One region of the Streptomyces boninensis genome, then DNA from elsewhere that is predicted to be linked to it. Evidence: riboswitches for the same ligand, from Rfam matches in the RefSeq annotation. Region 1 holds a riboswitch; each other region holds the start of a gene.
What was found. Region 1 has a riboswitch for cyclic di-AMP ahead of ACNNMR_RS30255 (LysM peptidoglycan-binding domain-containing protein). Riboswitches for the same ligand answer to the same signal wherever they lie in the genome.

Region 1 (6,627 bases):
CGGGGCGAGCGGCCACCACGTCGTCTACACCCACGGCGGCGGCTACGTGCTGGCGCTCCAGGCCGCCCACTGGCGGATCGTGGCGGGCATCAGCCGGGACACCGGCGCCACCGTCACCGTCCCGCTGTACCGGCTGGCGCCGGAGGGCAACGTCGACGAGGCGTACGACTTCCTGCGGACCGTCTACGAGGAGACCGTCGCCGAGGCGGGCGGCGCGGAGCAGGTCACCCTCGCCGGCGACTCGGCCGGCGGCGCCCTCGCCCTCGGCCAGGCGATCGCCTACCGCGACCGCGGCCTGCCGGCGCCCCGGCAGGTGATCGCCTTCGCGCCCTGGCTCGACGTCTCCCTGAGCCATCCCGCGATCGCCGCGCTGCAGCCGTACGACGCGATGCTCCAGGCCGGACCGCTGGCAGGCGCGGGCAAGCTGTGGGCGGCGGGCACCGACCCGCGCGACCCGCGCCTGAGCCCGGTACACGCGGACCTCGCCGGGCTGCCGCCGGTGCACCTCTTCCAGGGCGGCCGCGACATCCTCGCCCCCGATGTCTTCACGCTGGCGGCGAGACTGGCCGAGGCCGGGAACGAGGGGAGCTTTCAGTACGCGCCCAGCGGCGTGCATGTGTACGTCGGGGCCGTACGGACGCCGGAGGCGCGGAGGGCGCTGGAGGCGGTGCGGGGGCTGCTGCGGGCGGCGGCGTGAGAGCCCTCGCTCGCGTGGTGCCCCCCGCACCCCCTCGATAGCCTGGAGCCCGGCCAGCAGGAGGAGAGAAGCGCATGACGGCCGCGCCCAGGCCGCACCTGACGAAGGAGCCCGTCGACCCCGACGCCGAGACGCCCCTGCCCGCCCCGCGGCAGCGCGCCTGGCGCGGACAGGGCCCCGTCATCGGCATGGTCGCGCTCGGCGGCGGTCTCGGCGCCGCCGCCCGCTACGGGGCCGCGCTGCTGTGGCCGACGGCCGCCCCGGCCGCGTTCCCCTGGACGACGCTCGCCGTCAATGTCGTCGGCTGCGCGGTCATCGGCGTCTTCATGGTCGTGATCACCGACGTATGGGCGGCGCACCGCCTGGTCCGCCCGTTCTTCGGCACCGGCGTCCTCGGCGGCTTCACCACCTTCTCGACGTACGCCGTGGACATCGAGCGGCTCGTAGACGGCGGGCGCCCGGGCCTGGGCCTGCTGTACCTCGGGCTCACCCTGCTGGCGGCGCTGCTCGCGGTCTGGGCGGCCGCGTCCACCACCCGCCGCCTGGTCAGGTGGCGCGCTGAGCGAACCGGAGGCACCAGGCCATGACCAGGCTCACCGGCCCCGCCCTGCGGGTCACCATCTTCATCGGCGAGAACGACACCTGGCAGCACAAACCCCTCTTCACCGAAATCGTCCACCGCGCCCACGCCGCCGGCCTCGCCGGCGCCAGCGTCTTCCGCGGCATCGAGGGCTTCGGCGCCTCCTCCCTCATCCACACCTCCCGGCTGCTGTCCCTGAGCGAGGACCTGCCGGTCGCCATCGTCATCGTGGACACCGAGGAGCGGGTCCGCGGCTTCCTGCCGGAGCTGGACGAGCTGGTGGGGGAGGGCCTGGTCATCCTCGACGAGGTCGAGGTGATCCGTTACGTGGGCCGGGGCGGCGACCCGCGGTGAACTGGCTGTTCGTCATCGCCGGCGCCATGGTCGGCGCCCCCCTCCGCTATGTCACCGACCGCGCCGTGCAGCTCCGCCACGACTCCGTCTTCCCCTGGGGCACGCTGACCGTCAACGTCGCCGGCTGCCTCGTCCTCGGCGTCCTCACCGGCGCGGTGGTCGCGGGCGCGGCGGGAGACCGGCTGCAGCTGCTTCTCGGCACCGGGCTGTGCGGGGCGCTCACCACGTATTCGACCTTCTCGTACGAGACGCTGCGGCTCGCGGAGGAGGGGGCGCGGTTCTACGCCGCGGCCAACGCCGTCGCGAGCGTGGTGGCGGGGCTCGGCGCGGTGTTCGTCGGGGTGGCGGTGGCCGAGGCCGCCTGGGGCTGACGGCGGACGCCGCACCTTAAAGAACGATGAGTTTTTCCGGCTCCGCCGCCTTGGCGCTGCCGGGCTGGACGGGACGGGCGGGTGATCCGCAATAATGCGCGCTGTGACGGAGAAGAAGGGCACCAAGATACCGACCGTGAACGCCGCCGCCACCGACCCGGGCGCGGTGCCGGGCCTCGTGCCCGCGCACCAGGAGCCGGAGCCGGAAACGCAGGACCAGGCGCAGGCCGGCGTGGAGACGGACGAGGACGGCGACGGCGTCGAGGCGGAGGCCGCCGAGGACGCGGCGGACGCCGGCGACGCGGCGGAGAGCGCCGGCGAGGACGAGGACGGCGAGTCCACGGACGAGGATGAGGCCGACGGCGAGCCCGGCGACGGTCCCGCCTTCGAGGCCTCCGACCGCCGCGGCTCCATCGCCGTCGACGCCGACGGCGTCCGCTTCACCCTCGACGACACCGAGGCGGACTTCGGCTGGGACGAGATCGGCGCCGTCGAGTGGGCCACCTCGCGCTTCGGCCGCCGGCTCACCGTCACCGTGCACACCCGCCGCCGGCGCGAATACCCGGCCGAGGTGGCCGCGTCCAGCAAGGCCGCCCTCAACGAGTGGACGACCTCACTGGACGAGGCGCTGGACGCCTACCTCGACGAGTAGGTCAGGCGCTCAGTACCACCTGTTCGCCTGCCAGAACTCCCAGGCGCCGCACGGGCTGTCGTAGCGCTCGTTCATGTAGGTCAGGCCCCACTTGATCTGCGTGACCGGGTTCGTCCGCCAGTCGGCGCCCGCGGACGCCATCTTGGAGCCGGGCAGCGCCTGCACCAGGCCGTACGCGCCCGAGGACGGGTTCGTCGCCTTGTGGTTCCAGCCGCTTTCCCGCTCCACGATGTTGCTGAAGCAGGTGAACTGGTCCGCCGGCATCAGCTTCTGCGCCGCGGCCTTCATGCCCGCCTCGGTGGTGGGGATCGCGGACGAGCCGGAGCCACCGGAGCCGGAGGAACCGGAGCCCGAGGAATCCGACGCCTGCTGAACGGGGTTCGAGACCTTCCCGCCCTTGGTGTCCACCTTCAGCTTCGTGCCCACCTTCAGCGCGGCGGGATCCGAGCCGACCTTGTCCTTGTTGTCCGCGTAGACGCGCTGCCAGCCGCCCGGCACGTCGTATTTCGCCGCGATCTTCCCGAGCGTGTCCCCGGCCGCGACGGTGTGCGTGACGTACCGCTGGGCCTCGGCCTTGTCGGCGGCCTTGTCGGCGGAGGAGCTGGGCTTGGCGGCCGGGGCCTTGGCCTTGCCGTCGATGTCCAGCTCCTGGCCGGGCAGGATCAGGTCGGGGTCGCCGCCGACCGTCTTCTTGTTGTCCTCGTACAGCCGCTGCCAGTCGGATCCGTATCCGTGGTCCGCCGCGATGTCCGAGAGGGTGTCGCCCTTCTCCACCGTGTACGCGTTCGCGGCCGAGGCCGCGAGCGTGCCGAGCGCGGGGAGGGCGATGCCTATGCCCGCGACGGTGACGACGCGTCGGGTGCCGACGCGCTGTTTGGGTGCGCGGCGTGTGCCGGTACCGGCCATGCTGGGACTTTCTCCGGCGCCTGCGAGGTGAGCTGTCGGGTTCGGGCTGGAGCTGCCCGGCCGCGCCAATTGGTGCGGCTGCACCCCTAGTCGGGAAAGTCCCCGACGGAGAACGGTGGTTCCCCCGCTCCTGCCCTGCGGTGGCAAGACGACGGTGCCGGCCCCCGACGGGCAGGATTCGGCGGATCGGGGGACGCGGTGCTCGCATGTGCGAACTGCCGTGACACTAAGAGATCTCGGCGGTAGATCACAAGCACATCACGGACAAACGCTCGACCCTTGACCCTCCGTGGTTGCTCCGGTACGCATGCGTCCCCCGCGTTCCCGACTTTCCGTTTTTAAGCCGATGTTGAGGCCGCTCCCAGACGGCTGTGAAATGCGCTGCCTAATTTCCCCGGCGTGTCCCGCTCACCGCGCATCGCGCTCACGACCGCCGCCTTTCTGGCCCTCCTGACCCTCGCCGCGGGTACGGCATGCCAGTCACCGGCCCGCACCGCGGAAGCGGCGGAGCCGTCGAAGTCGCCGAAGTCACCGGGGAAGACGGACAATCCGTCCCCCTCGCCGACACCCACCCCCGACCTCGACGCGACGGTGGACGCCGCCCTCGCCGCCCTCCCGGTCCCATCAGGCCGGTACGCCCTCGCCGTTACGGACCTCACCACCGGCGACACCGCCACGCACGGCGGCGGCACGTACGACACCGCCAGCATCGCCAAGGTCGACATCCTTGCCGCCCTGCTGCTCAAGGCCCAGGACGCCCACCGCAAGCTCTCCGCGTCCGAAACCCGCCTGGCCGAAGCGATGATCACCCGCAGCGACAACGACGCCGCCGACGCCCTCTGGCAGTCCATCGGCGGCGCCGCGGGCCTCGCCGCCGCCAACAAGCGCCTGGGCCTGACCGATACGGACCCGGGCAGCGGCGGCCACTGGGGCCTGACCCGTACCACCGCGGCGGACCAGCTCCGCCTCCTCAAGGCCGTCTTCACCACCGACTCCCCGCTCACGCGCGCCTCCCGGGCCGTCCTCGACGACCTCATGTGCCGCGTCGTCCCCGACCAGCGCTGGGGGATATCCGCGGCGGTCACGGGCGCCGCCGACGGCTCCGTGGCGCTCAAGAACGGCTGGCTGCCGCGCACCGCCACCGGCCGCTGGGACGTCAACAGCATCGGCCGCGCCCAGCGCGCGGGCCACACCTACCTGATCGCGGTCCTGTCCGACGGCCACACCACCCGGCAGCACGGCATCGAGACGGTCGAGCACGCCGCGGAGACAGCCGTCGACGCGGCCGTTGAGGCTGCGGCCACATAGCAGTAAACGCTTCCACACTCCCCTCCCCGCACGCGGGGAAGTACGCAAATCCGGGACGCGGCGGGGGTCGCGCACCTACCCTTTTCTCTGTGCCTGGCTTGTCCGGTCGGGTCCTTGTTGTGGACGACAACAAGGTGATCCGGCAGCTGATCAGGGTCAATCTCGAGCTGGAGGGCTTCGAGGTCGTGACCGCGGCCGACGGTGCCGAATGCCTGGAGGTCGTGCATCGCGTACGGCCCGATGTGATCACTCTCGACATCGCGATGCCGCGCCTCGACGGCCTGTGCACCGCCGCCCGGCTGCGCGCCGACGCCCGCACCCGCGACCTGCCGATCGCCATCGTCAGCGCCTGCACGCAGCTCGAGGCGGAGGCCGGGCGGTCGACGCCGGTCGACGCCTTCCTGGCCAAGCCATTCGACCCGGCGGATCTGGTCAGCCTGGTCCGCCGGCTGCTCGCGAGTACGGGCGACGGCCGCGGCGCCGGGGCGGAAGGCCCCGCGGCCGACGGCGCCGAGTCCGCCGAGAGCGCCCTGCGCTGATCCCACCGGGCGAAACTGGTTAGCCCTGGCCCCCCACCCCTGAAATACGCTTGCCCCGTGACCCCCGCCGAACTCTCCCGCACCGTCCGCTGCGCGCTGCGCGCAGCCACGGCGGAGGGCGAGCTCACCCTCTCCGGCGACCTGCCGGAGCGCATCGTCGTCACACCCCCGCGCCCAGGCGGCACCGGCGACTACGCGACAAGCATCGCCCTGCAGCTCGCCACCGCGGCAAACCTCCCACCGCGCGAGCTGGCCGAGCGCCTCCGCCCCCGCCTGGAGCGGGCGGACGGCATCACCAAGGTCGAGATCACGGGCCCCGGCTTCCTGAACTTCACGCTGGCGGCGAACCGGCACGAGGAGACGATCGCGGCGGCCCTCCGGGAGGGCGGCTCGTACGCGGAATCGAGCGCGCTGGCGGGGGAGACGTACACACTGCACCCGACCCCCGGGGACGTACGAGCAGAGCTCACGGCACAGTCCCTGTCCAGGCTCCTCCGCGCCGCCGGCGCGGAGGTCATGCCGCTCCCTCCGGGGGAAGGCGTCCCGCAAGGCGGGACGGGTTGGCCCGGGACGTTTCGCAACCCGCCCCACCCAGCCGGCACCGCGATCGACGTACGCGTACACCCCACCCCCCTGAGCCGCGCGCAAGCAGAAGAAGCTCGCTCATGGCCAGAAGACCCCCTCCGCTGGGCCCTCCTCCGCCCCGCCGCAGGCGACCGCCCCCGCCTCGACGAGACCCTCCTCACCTCCCACGAGTCCAGCCCTCTCTTCCGCATCCAGTACGCCCACACCCGCACCCGCGCGACCGCGCGCAACGCAGCAGACCTCGCGATACGGCACACTCTTCAGGGCGACATCCCGAGCACCGAGGGCGCAGCCCTCATCACGGCGATCGCCGATCTCCCCACCGTCGTGGAGACCGCCGCGATCCACCGGTCCCCGGACCGGCTCGCTCGCCACCTGGAGCAGCTCGCGACCGCCTGCCTCGCCTTCCAGGCGGACCACCCCCCGCTACCCCGCGGTGACGAAGAGGTCACCGAGAAACACCACGCGCGGCTGCGCCTCACCGCCGCCGCCGGGACGGCGCTGAAACAGGGCCTCACCCTGCTCGGCATCACCGCCCCCGAACGCATCTGAACCAGCCGTCCCAGCCGCCGTCCCAAGCAGCCGTCCCGAGAAACCCGCCCGAGGAGCCAAGCCACCGTGAGTCGTTCCGCCCA
Region 2 (6,627 bases), 4.4 Mb from region 1:
CGCGGGTGCGCGCCTTCGTGCACTACAAGCCGTACGCGGAGAAGGGCAATCTCAAGCATCTCGCCGGTGATCCGCGGGTCGAGCTGATGGCGGGCGACGTCCGCGATCCGGGCCGGGTCATGGACGCCGTCGAGGGCTGCGACACCGTCTTCCACCTGGCCGCGCTGATCGGCATCCCGTACAGCTACGACTCCCCGGGCGCGTACGTCGCCGTCAACGTCACGGGTACGGAGAACATCGCCGAGGCATGCCGGCGGCACGGCGTCCGGCGCCTCGTCCACACCTCCACGAGCGAGGTCTACGGGACCGCGCTGACCGCGCCCATCGCCGAAGACCACCCGCTGCAGCCGCAGTCCCCGTACTCGGCCTCGAAGATCGGCGCCGACATGATGGCGCTGTCGCACTTCCACGCCTTCGAGCTGCCGGTCGCGGTGGTGCGCCCGTTCAACACCTACGGCCCGCGGCAGTCCGCCCGCGCCGTCATCCCGACGATCCTGGCCCAACTGCACGCGGGCGCCCGCGAGCTGCGCCTGGGATCGCTGACCCCGACCCGCGACTTCACCTACGCGACGGACACCGCCCGCGGCTTTCTCGCGGTGGCGCAGAGCGACCGGGCGGTGGGCGAGGTGGTGAACCTCGGCAGCGGCCAGGAGATCGCGATCGGCGAGCTGGCGGAGCGGCTGATCGCGGCGAGCGGGAAGGACGCGGAGATCGTGGTGGACGAGGCGCGCCTGCGCCCGTCGGGGAGCGAGGTCCACCGCCTGCTGTCGGACAACTCCCGGGCGCGGGAGTGGGCGAGCTGGAAGCCGGAAGTCGACCTGGACGAGGGCCTGCGGCGGACCTCGGCGTGGGTGGCGGAGAACCTGGACCTGTTCGCCCCGGAGCGATACGCGGTGTGAGGCCCGGGCGGGCGCCTGTCGTGAGACAGCCGCCCGCCCACTCAGCTCAGTACTTCAACCCGTGCCCATACGGGTACAGCACCTCGCCACCCTCCACCGACCGGACGGTCACCGGCAGCTTCCCCCTCGGCGACACCTCGCCGAAGAGCACCCCGACCGCCGTCTCCAGCGACGTCACACCGAAGTTGCACGTCGTCAGATACGCCGGCACCGACGGGAAGCGGCGGATGTCGTACGGGACGCCGACCCCCAGCACCACCACCGGCTTACCCGTGCCGAGCAGCGCCTGGACCAGCACCGCCTGCGCCTTGCCCTTGTCCGTGGCGTTGGCCAGCGCGTGGCTGCTCACGACCACCAGGTCGGCCTGAGCCGCCGCGGCGACGGCCTCGTCGATCTTCGCCTGCGCCGGCACCGAGCCGGTCTCCAGCGTGGTGACCGTCTGGCCCCGCGCCGTCAGGCTCTGCCCGATCGCCGTCGTGGCCGGGACGCCCCACCCGGTGACCAGGACCTTCCGCTGCTGCTTCGGCAGCGGGAGCAGGTCACCAGAATTCTTCACCAGCGTCACCGTAGGACGGGTGATCCTCACCGCCTCCGCCGTGTGCGACGAGCTCCCGACCACCCGCTCCGCCCGGTTGACGCTGACGTACGGGTCCCCGTACAGCCCCTGCCGCAGCTTGTGCGCCAGGATCCGTACGACCGAAGCCTCCAGCCGCTTCTCGGTGATGTCGCCGCCGCGCACCGCGGCCGTCACCGCCGCCACCGCCGTGTCCATCTGCGGCGCCAGCACCAGCATGTCCGCGCCCGCCTGGAAGGCCCGTACCGGCGCCACGTCCGGCGGGAACTCGCCCGCCGCGCCCTGCATGTCGAGCGCGTCGGTGACGATCAGGCCCTTGAAGCCGAGCTCGTCGCGGAGCAGGCCGGTGAGGATCTTGTGGGACATCGTGGCCGGGGCGCCGCTGTCGTCCAGCGACTTCACCACGATGTGGGCGGTCATTATCGTTTCGAGGCCGGCGGCGATCGCCGCGCGGAACGGCGGCAGGTCGATGGCGTCGAGCTCGGCCCTGGTGTGCTTGATCTCCGGGAGGCCGAAGTGGCTGTCGACGGCCGTGTCGCCGTGGCCGGGGAAGTGCTTGGCCGCCGAGGCGACGCCGCCGCGGTCGTGGCCGAGGACGGCGGCCGCGGCCATTGGGGCGGCCAGCTTCGCCTCGTCGCTGAAGGAACGTACTCCTATGGCGGTGTTGTCCGGGTTGAGGTTCACGTCCGCGCACGGGCCGTAGTTCTGGTTGATGCCGACCGCGGCCAGTTCGCGGGCGGTGATCTCCGCGGAGCGGTAGGCGTGGGCTAATGAGCGGCCCGAGCCCAGGGCCATGTTGCCGGGGAACTGGGTGGCGGGGGCGGGCATGCGGGTGACGCGGGCGCCGCCCTCCTGGTCGGTGGAGATGACCAGCGGGGTGGCGGCGGGGGCGTCGAGGGCGGCCTTCTGCAGGCCGTTGGTGAGGCCCGCGATCTGGCGTACGCCGGTCATGTTGACGCCGCGGGTGGCGAAGAGAATTACGGCGCCCGGCTGGTATTTGGCGATCACCTCGGCCGGGGTGTTTACCCCGTAAAGGCGGCGGTTGAAGGCCTGCGCGGTGGCGTCGACGGCGTCGGCCGCGGTGCCGCCGACCTCGACCACGAAAAGCTGCCCGATTTGCTGCTCAATGGTCATTCGGCGGGCCAGCGCCCTGGCCCGGGAGGTGTACGAATCGGCCGCGGCGGTGGACGGGCCCGTCATGCCCGCGGTGATGGCGGCGCCTGCGAATCCGGCGAGGACATGTCTGCGAGAAGGCATGAGATCGCTCCTTAGCGAGTACGCGTGCGTGTGCCCTACGGCTGTGCAGCGGGGGGTGGTGGCTGCCGGCTCGGGTCTGCTCCCCCGTGTGGCCGCCAAGGAGAACTCGGCCGCAAATCTGGCAGCGGGTTCTTGGTCATGTCAATGCGTCTGCGCCCTAAACGGGTAAATCGGATCTTGTCCGAGAAGGCCGGGTTATTGCGCTGCAACTCGCCGGTGACCAAGCGGAATTCATGTGTGGGGCTGATGTGATGAGCTTGTAATCAGAGGCTGCAGACCTCTAGCGTTGCGTCCGTTCGAGAACCGAACACCGCAGCGCCGTACCGCCGAATCCTGCCCACGGCACCTGCGGCTCCCCCGGCAGCAACAGCTCACCGCCAGGGCAGGAGCGGGGGACCCACCTTCGCCGTTCCGTCCCCGGACGGCTTGGGGTGAAGCCGCCCGTCATCAGTGCAGCGCGGCCGGGCTATCTCCAGCCCGAACCCGACAGCTCACCTCGCAGGCGTAGGGAGAAGGAGAGCTCACTCCATGACGTCTGCGATAGGCCGTCACCGCGCCCACCGCAAGCCGAGCACCGCCCGCCGCTACGCCGCCCGCGCCGCCGCCGGCGGCGCCACCCTCGCCCTCCCGATCGTGGGTTACTCCGCCACCGGCGCCCTCGCCGCGGAGTCCACCTACACGGTCGAGGCCGGGGACACGCTCTCCACGATCGCCGCCGACGAGGACGTCGACGGCGGCTGGAAGGCCCTCTACGAGAAGAACAAGTCCGTCATCGGCGACGACCCGAACATGATCCAGGTCGGCGACAAGCTGTCCCTGGACACGGGCGACTCCGGCTCCAGCACGGACGCCTCCAATGCCTCGTACGGCACCGGCACCTCCACCGAGGAGGCCGACGCCGTCCTCCCGGTCTCCGACGCCAACCCGACGGCGAAGTTCGAGCAGGCGGGCGGCACCTGGTCCTCCGGCGAGCACAGCGGCCAGGACTGGTCCGTACCCACCGGCACGAAGGTCAAGGCCGCCATCGGCGGCGAGGTCGTCACGGCCGGCTACGACGACTCGTTCGGCTACGAGGTCGTCATCAAGCACGCCAGCGGCGACTACCAGCAGTACGCCCACCTGTCGCAGATCGACGTGAAGGTGGGCGAGAAGGTCGGCACCGGCGACCGCATCGCCCTGTCGGGCGCGACGGGCAACGTCACCGGTCCGCACCTGCACTTCGAGGTCCGCAAGACCGCCGAGTACGGCTCCGCGGTGGACCCGATCTCGTGGCTTGCCGACCATGGGGTGAAGGCGAACTCCTGAGTCGTAGCGGCTCCTGAAAGGCCCGGGCCGGGTGGTGGTCCGGGCCTTTTCGCTGCCGAGTTGTGCAAGAAAAGTTGCGCAAGACATATTGTGCAACTTTCCTTGCCTATCTACGGTGTTGGCGTGCCCTCTCGCATCACTGAACTGGCCAAGCTCAAGGCCTTCACACATCCGTTGCGTATCGACCTGTACCGGCTGCTGCGGCTGCGCGGTGCGGCCACGGCCTCGCAGCTGGCCGAGGAGGTCGACCAGGCGGTGTCGCTGGTCAGCTATCACCTGCGCAAGCTGCACGAGCACGGCTTCATCCGGGACCTGCCCGATCGCGCGCGGGACGGGCGGGAGCGCTGGTGGGGCGTTACGGAGCAGGGTTTCGCGTTCCACGCCAAGGACTTCGACGAGACCCCCGAGGGCGTCGCCGCGCTGGCCGGAGTGACCCGCGAGGTGCTGGCGACCCGCACGGCGCAGTACCGCAACTTCCTCGACCAGCAGGCCGGCTGGGGCAAGGAGTGGACCCGGGCGCACTTCAGCTCGGAGGCCATGGCCCGGCTGACGGCGGCCGAGCTGCAGGAGGTGGCCGACGAGGTCGCGGCGCTCGCCGACCGGTGGGTGGAGCGGGGCAGGGCCGCCGAGGCGGCCGGCGACACCGAGGGGCGGGAGGCCGTCGCGTTCCATCTGTACGGGTTTCCGGTGCGGCCGTGAGCGGGATAGGCGTGAGGGCCGTCGGGGCCGGGGCGCCCCGGCCCGCCTATCGCGACGCCAACGTGCTGCGCTGGCTGTCCGCGTACACGCTGTCGCTGATCGGCGACGGGGTCTACTTCGTCGCGCTCGCCTGGACGGCGGCGAAGGTGGCCGGACCGGCGCAGGTCGGGCTGGTGATGGCGGCCGGTTCGGTGCCGCGGGCTGCGCTGATGCTCTTCGGCGGGGTGTTCGCGGATCGGTTCGGGCCGCGGCGGCTGGTCATCGGCAGCGATGCCGCGCGGTGCCTGATCATGTTCGCGCTGGCCGCGGCTATTGCGCTGCTGGCGCCCGGGCTGTGGCTGCTGGTGGTGGTGGCGCTGGTCTTCGGGGCGGTGGACGCGATGTTCGTGCCGGCTGTCGGTGCGCTGCCGCCGCGGGTGGCGCCGGCTTCGGAGCTGGCGCGGGTGGTCGGGATGCGCGGGCTGGCGATGCGGATCGGCAACAACATGGTCGGTCCGGGGCTCGGTGGCGCGGTGATGGCGGCGACCGGGTCGGCGGGGGCGTTCACCGTGGCGGGGGCGCTGTTCGCGTTCTCGCTGCCGTTGCTGGTGGCGGTGCGATTGGCGCCGTTGGCGCCCGTGCAGGGGAAAGGTGAGGCCGTCGCGGTCGGGGTGGAGGTCGCACCCGGGGCCGAGGCCGCGACCGCGGCGGATGTCGCTACCGGGTCGCGAGGCGCGTGGCGCGATCTCGTCGAGGGGCTGCGTTACGCCCGCCGGCACCCCGTCGTCGGGCCGCTGCTGCTGTCGGGTGCGCTGAGCGAGTTCGGGCTGTCCGGGCTGTTCAACGTCGGGATGGTGCTGCTTGCCGCCGACCGCGGCTGGGGTGCGGGCGGGCAGGGGGCGCTGATCGCGTGTCTCGGCATCGGTTCGGCGGCGAGTGCGGCGCTGCTCGCCGTCAAGGGGCGGCTGCCGCGCGCCGGTGCCGTACAGAACGGCACTTTGCTCATCGGCTCGCTCACCCTCGGCGCGGTGGCGCTCGCGCCCTCGCTGCCGTGGGCCGCCGCGCTCATGGCCGTCGGCGGCGCCGTGTGCGGCATCTGCGGCGGCCTGGCCCAGGCGCTCATCCAGACCTCCGCCGACCCGCACTACATCGGCCGCGTCACCTCACTGATGGGCCTTACGGGCCTGGGCATCGCGCCGATGTGCTACCCGCTCGTCGGCGCCGCTGTCGGGCTCTGGGGGCCGACGCCGGTCTTTCTCGCCGGGGCGGGGTTCAGCTGCCTCGGTGCGGTGGTCGGGCTGTCGGCGGCGGCGGTACGGAGGGCGGAGCTGCCGCGGGCGGGGGAGGAGTTGGCGGCCTAGCGGCGGGGGTCATGGCCGCGCGTGTCCGGCGGGCGTGTCCAGGTGGTGCTGCGCGAAAAGCCGGGTCAGCGGGTGGAAGCCATAGTGGCCCGGCGCGTCCGAGCGCAGGAGCTGGGCGTCTACTAGGCGTTCGAGGGACTCCTCCGCCGTGTCCAGGTCCGTGCCCGTGGCGGCCGCCGCCTGGCGCGCGTCCAGCGCGTCGCCCACCGCGGCCAGCAGCGGCAGCGCCCGCGCCGCCCGCCGGTCGGCCGCGTCGCCCGCGAGCAGTTCCCGGTAGCCGGAGTCCAGGGTGGCCCGTACCGCCAGGTCCGCATAGCTGAGCTCGTCCAGGCGGCGGCGGGGGTCGGCGAGGCGGGCGGCCAGGGCCGCCACCGGCCAGGCGGGGCGGGCCGCGAGCCGGGCGCCCGCGATCCGCAGGGCGAGGGGGAGGTGGCCGCACAGCCGGGCCACCGTCTCCGCCGCGGCCGGGTCGGCGGCCGTCCGCGTCGTGCCGGCGTAGGCGCTGAGCAGCGCCAGCGAGGCGGCGGGAGTGAGCAGCGGGACGTGCAGGTGG
Region 3 (6,627 bases), 2.8 Mb from region 1:
GCAACCCGCGCTACATCGCCACGGTGCGCGGCGTGGGCTTCCGCTTCGAGAAGAGCTAGGGACGAGCCGGGGCCTTCGGACCGGGTAGTTTCCAGGTATGCGACGCCGACTGATCAACTCCACCCTCGCCGTCGTGCTCGTCGTCATCGCGGTCTTCGGCGTGTCGCTGGTGATCGTCGAGACGCGGACCATCGAGAGTGCCGCGCATGACCGGGTGCGGTCCGAGGCGGTGCGGCTCTTCAGCGTCGTGGAGGGGCGGATCGCGGGCGGTGAGCCGGTCACCCCCGAGGCGCTGCACGAGCAGGTCACCGGGGATCGGTTCGCCGTCGTACGGGCCCCGGGGCAGCGGGCGATCGAGCTGGGCAGCGAGCCGGAGACCGGTGGCGTCATCGAGGAGACGCAGACGGGTGCGGGCGGGGTGTCCGTCACCGTCAAGGAGTCCCGCGACGGGGTCAACGGCGAGGTCACCCGGGCCCTGATGATCATCCTGGCGGTGGCGCTGCTGGCCATCGGCGCCGCGGTGCTCCTCGCCATCCGGCAGGCCAACCGCCTCACCGCCCCCCTCACCGACCTCGCCGAGACCGCCGAACGCCTCGGCTCCGGCGACCAGCGCCCCCGCCACCGCCGCTACGGCGTCCCCGAGCTGGACCGCGTAGCCGACGTCCTCGACAACAGCGCCGAGCGCATCTCCCGCATGCTCACCGCCGAGCGCCGCCTCGCCGCCGACGCCTCCCACCAGCTCCGTACACCCCTGACCGCCCTCTCCATGCGCCTGGAGGAGATCACCGTCTCCGACGACCCGGAGACGGTGAAGGAGGAGGCCGCCATCGGCCTCACCCAGGTCGAACGGCTGACGGACGTGGTGCAGCGGCTGCTCACCAACGCCCGCGACCCGCGCTCGGGCCTCGGCATCGAGGTGGACGTGGACGACATCGTCAAGCAGCAGATCGATGAGTGGCGCCCCGCCTACCGCAGCGCCGGCCGCGCGATCGTACGGTCCGGGAAGAAGGACCTCCGCGCGGTCGCCACGCCAGGCTCGGTGGCGCAGGTGCTGGCCACGCTGATCGAGAACGCCCTCATGCACGGCGAGGGCCGGGTCGCGATCCGTACCCGCGTCACCGGCACCCAGATCGTGATCGAGGTCACCGACGAGGGCAAAGGCGTCGCCGCCGAGCTCGGCTCACGGGTCTTCGAGCGCTCGGTCAGCGGCCGCAATTCGACGGGCCTCGGCCTCGCGGTGGCCAGGGACCTGGCGGAGGCGGACGGCGGGCGGCTGGAGCTGGTGCAGCAGCGGCCGCCGGTGTTCGCCCTGTTCCTGGGCCGGGAGCGCTGAGCGGCCCGTCAGCGGCGCGCGTGCACCCGCGGTTCCGTACGGGCGGCCGGGATCACCGGGGGCTCCGGGAGGACCCGGAAGACCCAGCTGCGGTACGACCAGAAGCGGAAGGCCGAGGCGACGATGACGCCGGCGAACTTGAAAATGTTGTTCTCCACTGGGCTGTCCCAGTGGAAGCCGTACGTGGCGACGTAGAGGATGCCGTTCTCGATGACGAGGCCGATGGCGCTGAAGAGCATGAAGAGCGCCAGCTCGCGGGTCCGACCGCTCTTGTCCCGGTCCCGGTAGGTGAAGTACCGGAAGCCGAAGTAATTGAAGACGATGGACACGACCGTGGCCACCATGCTGCACCGGACGACGGGCAGCTCGGTATTGTGCCGGACCAGGTTGAAGACCAGGAAGTTCACCACCACGCCGGCCCCGCCGACCGCCGCGAACTTCACCAGCTCCTCGGTGATGCGCCGTATGCGGGAACTGACTATGGCCCGGTCAGTCATAGTGATCTTCAGCTCCGTCGTTCGGCGGTTGTTCGGCGGTCAAGAACTTCATGCTAACCGCCATCGCTTCTCCACCCGGTACTCTTTCCTCTGGGGGATGCCCCCAGACCCCCGGCAGTACATAAGGCCGATACCCTGGGGTGCGTGACGTTCCCGGTAGTCGGCATGGTCGGCGGCGGTCAGCTCGCCCGTATGACCCACGAGGCGGGCATCCCCCTCGGCATCAAGTTCAAGATCCTCAGCGACACCCCGCAGGACTCCGCGGCCCAGGCCGTCGGCGATGTGATCGTCGGCGACTATCGCGACCTGGACACGCTGCGCGCCTTCGCCCGCGGCTGCGACGTGATCACCTTCGACCACGAGCATGTGCCGACGGAGCACCTGAAGGCGCTGCAGGCGGAGGGCATCCCCGTACGCCCGGGGCCCGAGGCCCTGGTGCACGCCCAGGACAAGGGCGTCATGCGCGCCCGCCTGACCGAGCTGGGCGTGCCCTGCCCCCGCCACCGCATCGTCGCGGACCCGGCGGACGTGAGCCGGTTCGCGGCGGAGGGCGACGGCTTCCCCGTGGTCCTCAAGACGGTCCGCGGCGGCTACGACGGCAAGGGCGTGTGGGTCGTGGACTCCGAGGCGGAGGCCGCCGACCCCTTCAAGGCCGGCGTTCCGGTGCTGGCGGAGGAGAAGGTCCCCTTCGCGCGCGAGCTCGCCGCGAATGTCGTCCGCTCCCCGCATGGCCAGGCGGTCGCGTACCCGGTGGTCGAGTCCATCCAGGTGGGCGGCGTCTGCGACACCGTCATCGCCCCGGCTCCGGACCTGGACCCGGCCGCTTCGGTACGGACCCAGGAGCTGGCCCTCCGTATCGCCAAGGAGCTCGACGTGGTCGGCCACCTGGCGGTCGAGCTCTTCGAGACGGCGTCCGGCGAGGTCCTGGTGAACGAGCTCGCCATGCGGCCGCACAACTCCGGCCACTGGACCCAGGACGGCGCGGTCACGTCCCAGTTCGCCAACCACGTCCGCGCGGTCCTCGACCTCCCGCTGGGCGACCCGCGCCCGCGCGCGAAGTGGACGGTCATGGCGAATGTCCTCGGCGGCGACTACCCGGACATGTACCAGGGCTACCTGCACTGCATGGCCCGCGACCCGGGCTTGAAGATCCACATGTACGGCAAGGACGTGAAGCCCGGCCGCAAGGTCGGCCACGTGAACGTCTACGGCGACGACCTGGCCGACGTGCGCGAGCGCGCCCGGCACGCCGCCGACTACCTGCGAGGAACGATCACCGAATGACCACTCCCGAGTCCGCCGAGACCCCGCTGGTCGGCATCGTCATGGGCTCCGACTCCGACTGGCCGGTCATGGAGGCCGCGGCCCAGGCGCTCGCCGAGTTCGAGGTCCCGTACGAGGTCGACGTCGTCTCCGCGCACCGGATGCCGCGCGAGATGGTCGCGTACGGGGAGGCCGCGGCGGACCGCGGCCTCAAGGCGATCATCGCGGGCGCGGGCGGCGCCGCCCACCTCCCGGGCATGCTCGCGTCGGTCACGACGCTCCCCGTGATCGGCGTCCCGGTCCCGCTGAAGTACCTCGACGGCATGGACTCGCTCCTGTCGATCGTGCAGATGCCGGCCGGGGTGCCGGTGGCGACGGTGTCGATCGGCGGGGCGCGTAATGCGGGGCTGCTGGCGGTCCGTATGATCGCGGCGAACGATGCCGACCTGCGTCGGCGGATGGCCGAATTCCAGAGTGAGCTGAACGAACTCGCCACGGAGAAGGGCCGCCGCCTGCGCAAGCGCGCCGCCGAATAAGCAGCCCGTCCGGCGTTTGAGACTGCAATTGATTTGCGGCTCTGCCGCGGGGGGCGCGAAGCGCCGACAGGGGGTCCGGGGCACAGCCCCGTGTCCTCGGAACGGGAGACGCCGACGATGGCCGACCACCTCGCACACGCCCGCGCGCTCCTCGCCGAGCACCCCGTCGTGGACGGCCACAACGACCTCCCCTGGGCGCTGCGCAAGCAGGTGGCGTACGACCTCGCGCAGCGCGACGTCGCGCAGGACCAGAGCGCGCACCTCCACACCGACATTCCGCGGCTGCGGCAGGGCGGTGTGGGTGCGCAGTTCTGGTCCGTTTTCGTCTCCACCGAGCACGCCGGCGACGACGCCGTCAGCGCCGTCCTGGAGCAGGTCGACTGCGTCAAGCGGCTCGTGGAGCGGCACCCGGCCGACCTGAAGCTCGCGCTCACCGCCGACGACATGGAGGCGGCCCGCGCCGAGGGCCGTATCGCCTCGCTCATGGGCGCCGAGGGCGGCCACTGCATCAATAACTCCCTCGCCACCCTCCGCGCCCTCCACGAGCTCGGCGTCCGCTACATGACGCTGACGCACAACGACAACACCGACTGGGCGGACTCGGCGACCGACGAGCCCGCGCACGACGGCCTCACGGACTTCGGCGAGGAGGTCGTCCGCGAGATGAACCGCCTCGGCATGCTCGTCGACCTCTCCCACGTGGCGCCGGCCACGATGCACGACGCCCTCCGCGTCACCGAGGCGCCGGTGATCTTCTCGCACTCCTCCTCCCGCGCGGTGAACGACCACCCCCGGAACATCCCGGACGACGTCCTCGCTCAGCTCCCCGCGAACGGCGGCGTGGCAATGGCCACTTTCGTACCGAAATTCATCCTGCCGCGCCTCGGTGACGAGACCGAGGAGCAGCAGGCGACCCGCGCCACCGCCGCCGTCGTCGCCGACCATCTCGACCACATGCGCGAGGTCGCCGGCATCGACCACATCGGCATCGGCGGCGACTACGACGGCGTTGCCCACACTCCGACGGATATGTCCGATGTGAGCGGATACCCAACGCTCGTAGCCGAATTGCTCCGCCGTAACTGGTCGGAATCCGACCTCGCCCGCCTCACGTGGCGCAATGCCGTACGCGTACTCAAGGACGCTGAATCGGTCGCAACGGACATCTCGGGGCGTCGTGGTGCATCTGTCCGGGTGTTCCAACTCCCCGGTGACACAGCTCACTAAGGCAATTTTCATGGACATCGAGGGGTGCCGCCCCCGGTGTCCATTTTGCTTCCCTTGCGTCATCTCCCCAGGTAACGGCGCCATTTGAGGGCGTGCTTGCTTTTCGTCACATCGCTCTGAGTGCGGTGATCCACCGCAGCGGGTGAGGTTTGTGATCTGCGGCGCCGCAATCGCCGCTTGTTTCCCGGAAATCGATGTGTTTACGGTGCTCGCCGTGTCCGGCTGAAATGTCCGGGCGCCTCGCAGCCGAACGCCTAATCCTGTCGGCGGCCGCGGGTGAACGACACACCGTCTTTACGGCAGGAGCGGGGGACCCAGGTAAGCCGCCGGAGCTGTGCCGCTCAATACACAGCACCGGCTTGGGGTGAAGTCGCGCATCCCCACGCGACCGGGCATCTCCAGCCCGAACCCGACAGCTCACCTCGCAGGCGTCGGAGAGGAGCATGCCCATGTCCGCACGCGGACGTCACCGTCGTCTCGGTCGAATAGCCAAGAAGCGCGCCACTCTCGTCCTCGCCGCCGGTGGCGCGGGCGTAGCCATCCCGATGATCGCGGGCGGCTCGGCCCACGCCGCCTCCGTCGACACCTGGGACCAGGTCGCCAAGTGCGAGGCCGGCGGCAACTGGTCCACCAACACCGGCAACGGCTACTACGGCGGCCTGCAGTTCTCGCAGTCCACCTGGGCGGCCCATGGCGGCACCAAGTACGCCGCCACCGCCGACAAGGCCACCAAGGCCCAGCAGATCGAGATCGCCGAGAAGGTCCTCGACTCGCAGGGCCCGGGCGCCTGGCCGAACTGCGGCCCCGCCGCCGGCCTCGCCAAGGGCGGCCCGGCCCCGCAGACGCAGGCCGAGGCCCCGAAGCAGGAGGCCGCGCCCAAGCAGGAGGCCCCGAAGCAGGAGGCCCCCAAGCAGGACTCCTCGAACGAGGAGTGGGGCACCAAGGCCGCCAAGCCGGCCCCGCAGCAGAAGCAGACCAAGCCGGGCACGTACACCGTGGTCAAGGGCGACACCCTCTCCGACATCGCGCACAAGCACGACGTCAAGGGCGGCTGGCACGCCATCTACGACGGCAACAAGAAGACCATCGGCGGCGACCCCGACCTGATCTTCCCGGGCCAGAAGTACGACTTCGACGGCGACCGCGACGTCACCTTCGAGAAGAAGGCCGCCGCGCCGAAGCAGGAGGCCCCGAAGCAGGAGGCCCCCAAGACCAAGACGAAGCAGGCGGCTGACAGCGCTTCCTCCTCTTCGTCCGACGGCTTCGTCCGCCCGGTCCCGGGCTCCGTCTCCACCCCGTACGGCGCGGGCGGCGGCATGTGGTCCTCAGGCAGCCACACCGGCGTCGACTTCACGGCCGGCACCGGCACCCCGGTGAAGTCCGTGGCCGCGGGCACCGTCGTCAAGGCCGGCAACGGCGCCGACGGCGGCGCGTACGGCAATGCGATCGTCGTGAAGCTCGAGGACGGCCGCTACGCCCAGTACGCCCACCTGTCGTCCATCTCGGTGTCCGCGGGCCAGTCCGTGAAGGCGGGCGACCAGCTCGGCCTCTCCGGCGCCACCGGCAACGTCACCGGCCCGCACCTGCACTTCGAGATCCGCAGCGGCGCCGAGTACGGCTCGGATATCGACCCGGTCCAGTACCTGCGTTCGCACGGCGTCAGCCTCTAAGCGCGGCAGCTAGCCGATACGGCAAACCCCCGGTTCCGGCGGACCGGGGGCTTTGTCGTGTTTGCGTACGAGCGCGGCGCTCAGCAGGCGCACAGGCAGAA

Region 2: another riboswitch for cyclic di-AMP. It lies ahead of ACNNMR_RS09760 (M23 family metallopeptidase); the one in region 1 lies ahead of ACNNMR_RS30255 (LysM peptidoglycan-binding domain-containing protein).
Region 3: another riboswitch for cyclic di-AMP. It lies ahead of ACNNMR_RS17175 (transglycosylase family protein); the one in region 1 lies ahead of ACNNMR_RS30255 (LysM peptidoglycan-binding domain-containing protein).

Annotation. Positions count from the first base shown of each region.
Region 1 is NZ_CP183837.1:6,576,030-6,582,656, forward strand. It holds gene ACNNMR_RS30230 (alpha/beta hydrolase fold domain-containing protein) at 1-697, shown strand, start outside; gene crcB (fluoride efflux transporter CrcB) at 772-1,284, shown strand; gene ACNNMR_RS30240 (DUF190 domain-containing protein) at 1,281-1,631, shown strand; gene crcB (fluoride efflux transporter CrcB) at 1,628-2,002, shown strand; gene ACNNMR_RS30250 (hypothetical protein) at 2,106-2,654, shown strand; gene ACNNMR_RS30255 (LysM peptidoglycan-binding domain-containing protein) at 2,664-3,560, opposite strand; cyclic di-AMP (ydaO/yuaA leader) riboswitch at 3,563-3,716, opposite strand; gene ACNNMR_RS30260 (serine hydrolase) at 3,960-4,868, shown strand; gene ACNNMR_RS30265 (response regulator) at 4,988-5,407, shown strand; gene nrtL (ArgS-related anticodon-binding protein NrtL) at 5,465-6,544, shown strand; gene lysA (diaminopimelate decarboxylase) at 6,611-6,627, shown strand, end outside.
Region 2 is NZ_CP183837.1:2,177,754-2,184,380, reverse strand. It holds gene ACNNMR_RS09770 (SDR family NAD(P)-dependent oxidoreductase) at 1-899, shown strand, start outside; gene ACNNMR_RS09765 (glycoside hydrolase family 3 protein) at 946-2,730, opposite strand; cyclic di-AMP (ydaO/yuaA leader) riboswitch at 3,096-3,249, shown strand; gene ACNNMR_RS09760 (M23 family metallopeptidase) at 3,259-4,035, shown strand; gene ACNNMR_RS09755 (ArsR/SmtB family transcription factor) at 4,159-4,734, shown strand; gene ACNNMR_RS09750 (MFS transporter) at 4,731-6,074, shown strand; gene ACNNMR_RS09745 (AAA family ATPase) at 6,084-6,627, opposite strand, start outside.
Region 3 is NZ_CP183837.1:3,803,044-3,809,670, reverse strand. It holds gene ACNNMR_RS17205 (response regulator transcription factor) at 1-59, shown strand, start outside; gene ACNNMR_RS17200 (ATP-binding protein) at 98-1,333, shown strand; gene ACNNMR_RS17195 (GtrA family protein) at 1,342-1,830, opposite strand; gene ACNNMR_RS17190 (5-(carboxyamino)imidazole ribonucleotide synthase) at 1,975-3,114, shown strand; gene purE (5-(carboxyamino)imidazole ribonucleotide mutase) at 3,111-3,629, shown strand; gene ACNNMR_RS17180 (dipeptidase) at 3,747-4,856, shown strand; cyclic di-AMP (ydaO/yuaA leader) riboswitch at 5,133-5,302, shown strand; gene ACNNMR_RS17175 (transglycosylase family protein) at 5,306-6,526, shown strand; gene ACNNMR_RS17170 (VOC family protein) at 6,607-6,627, opposite strand, start outside.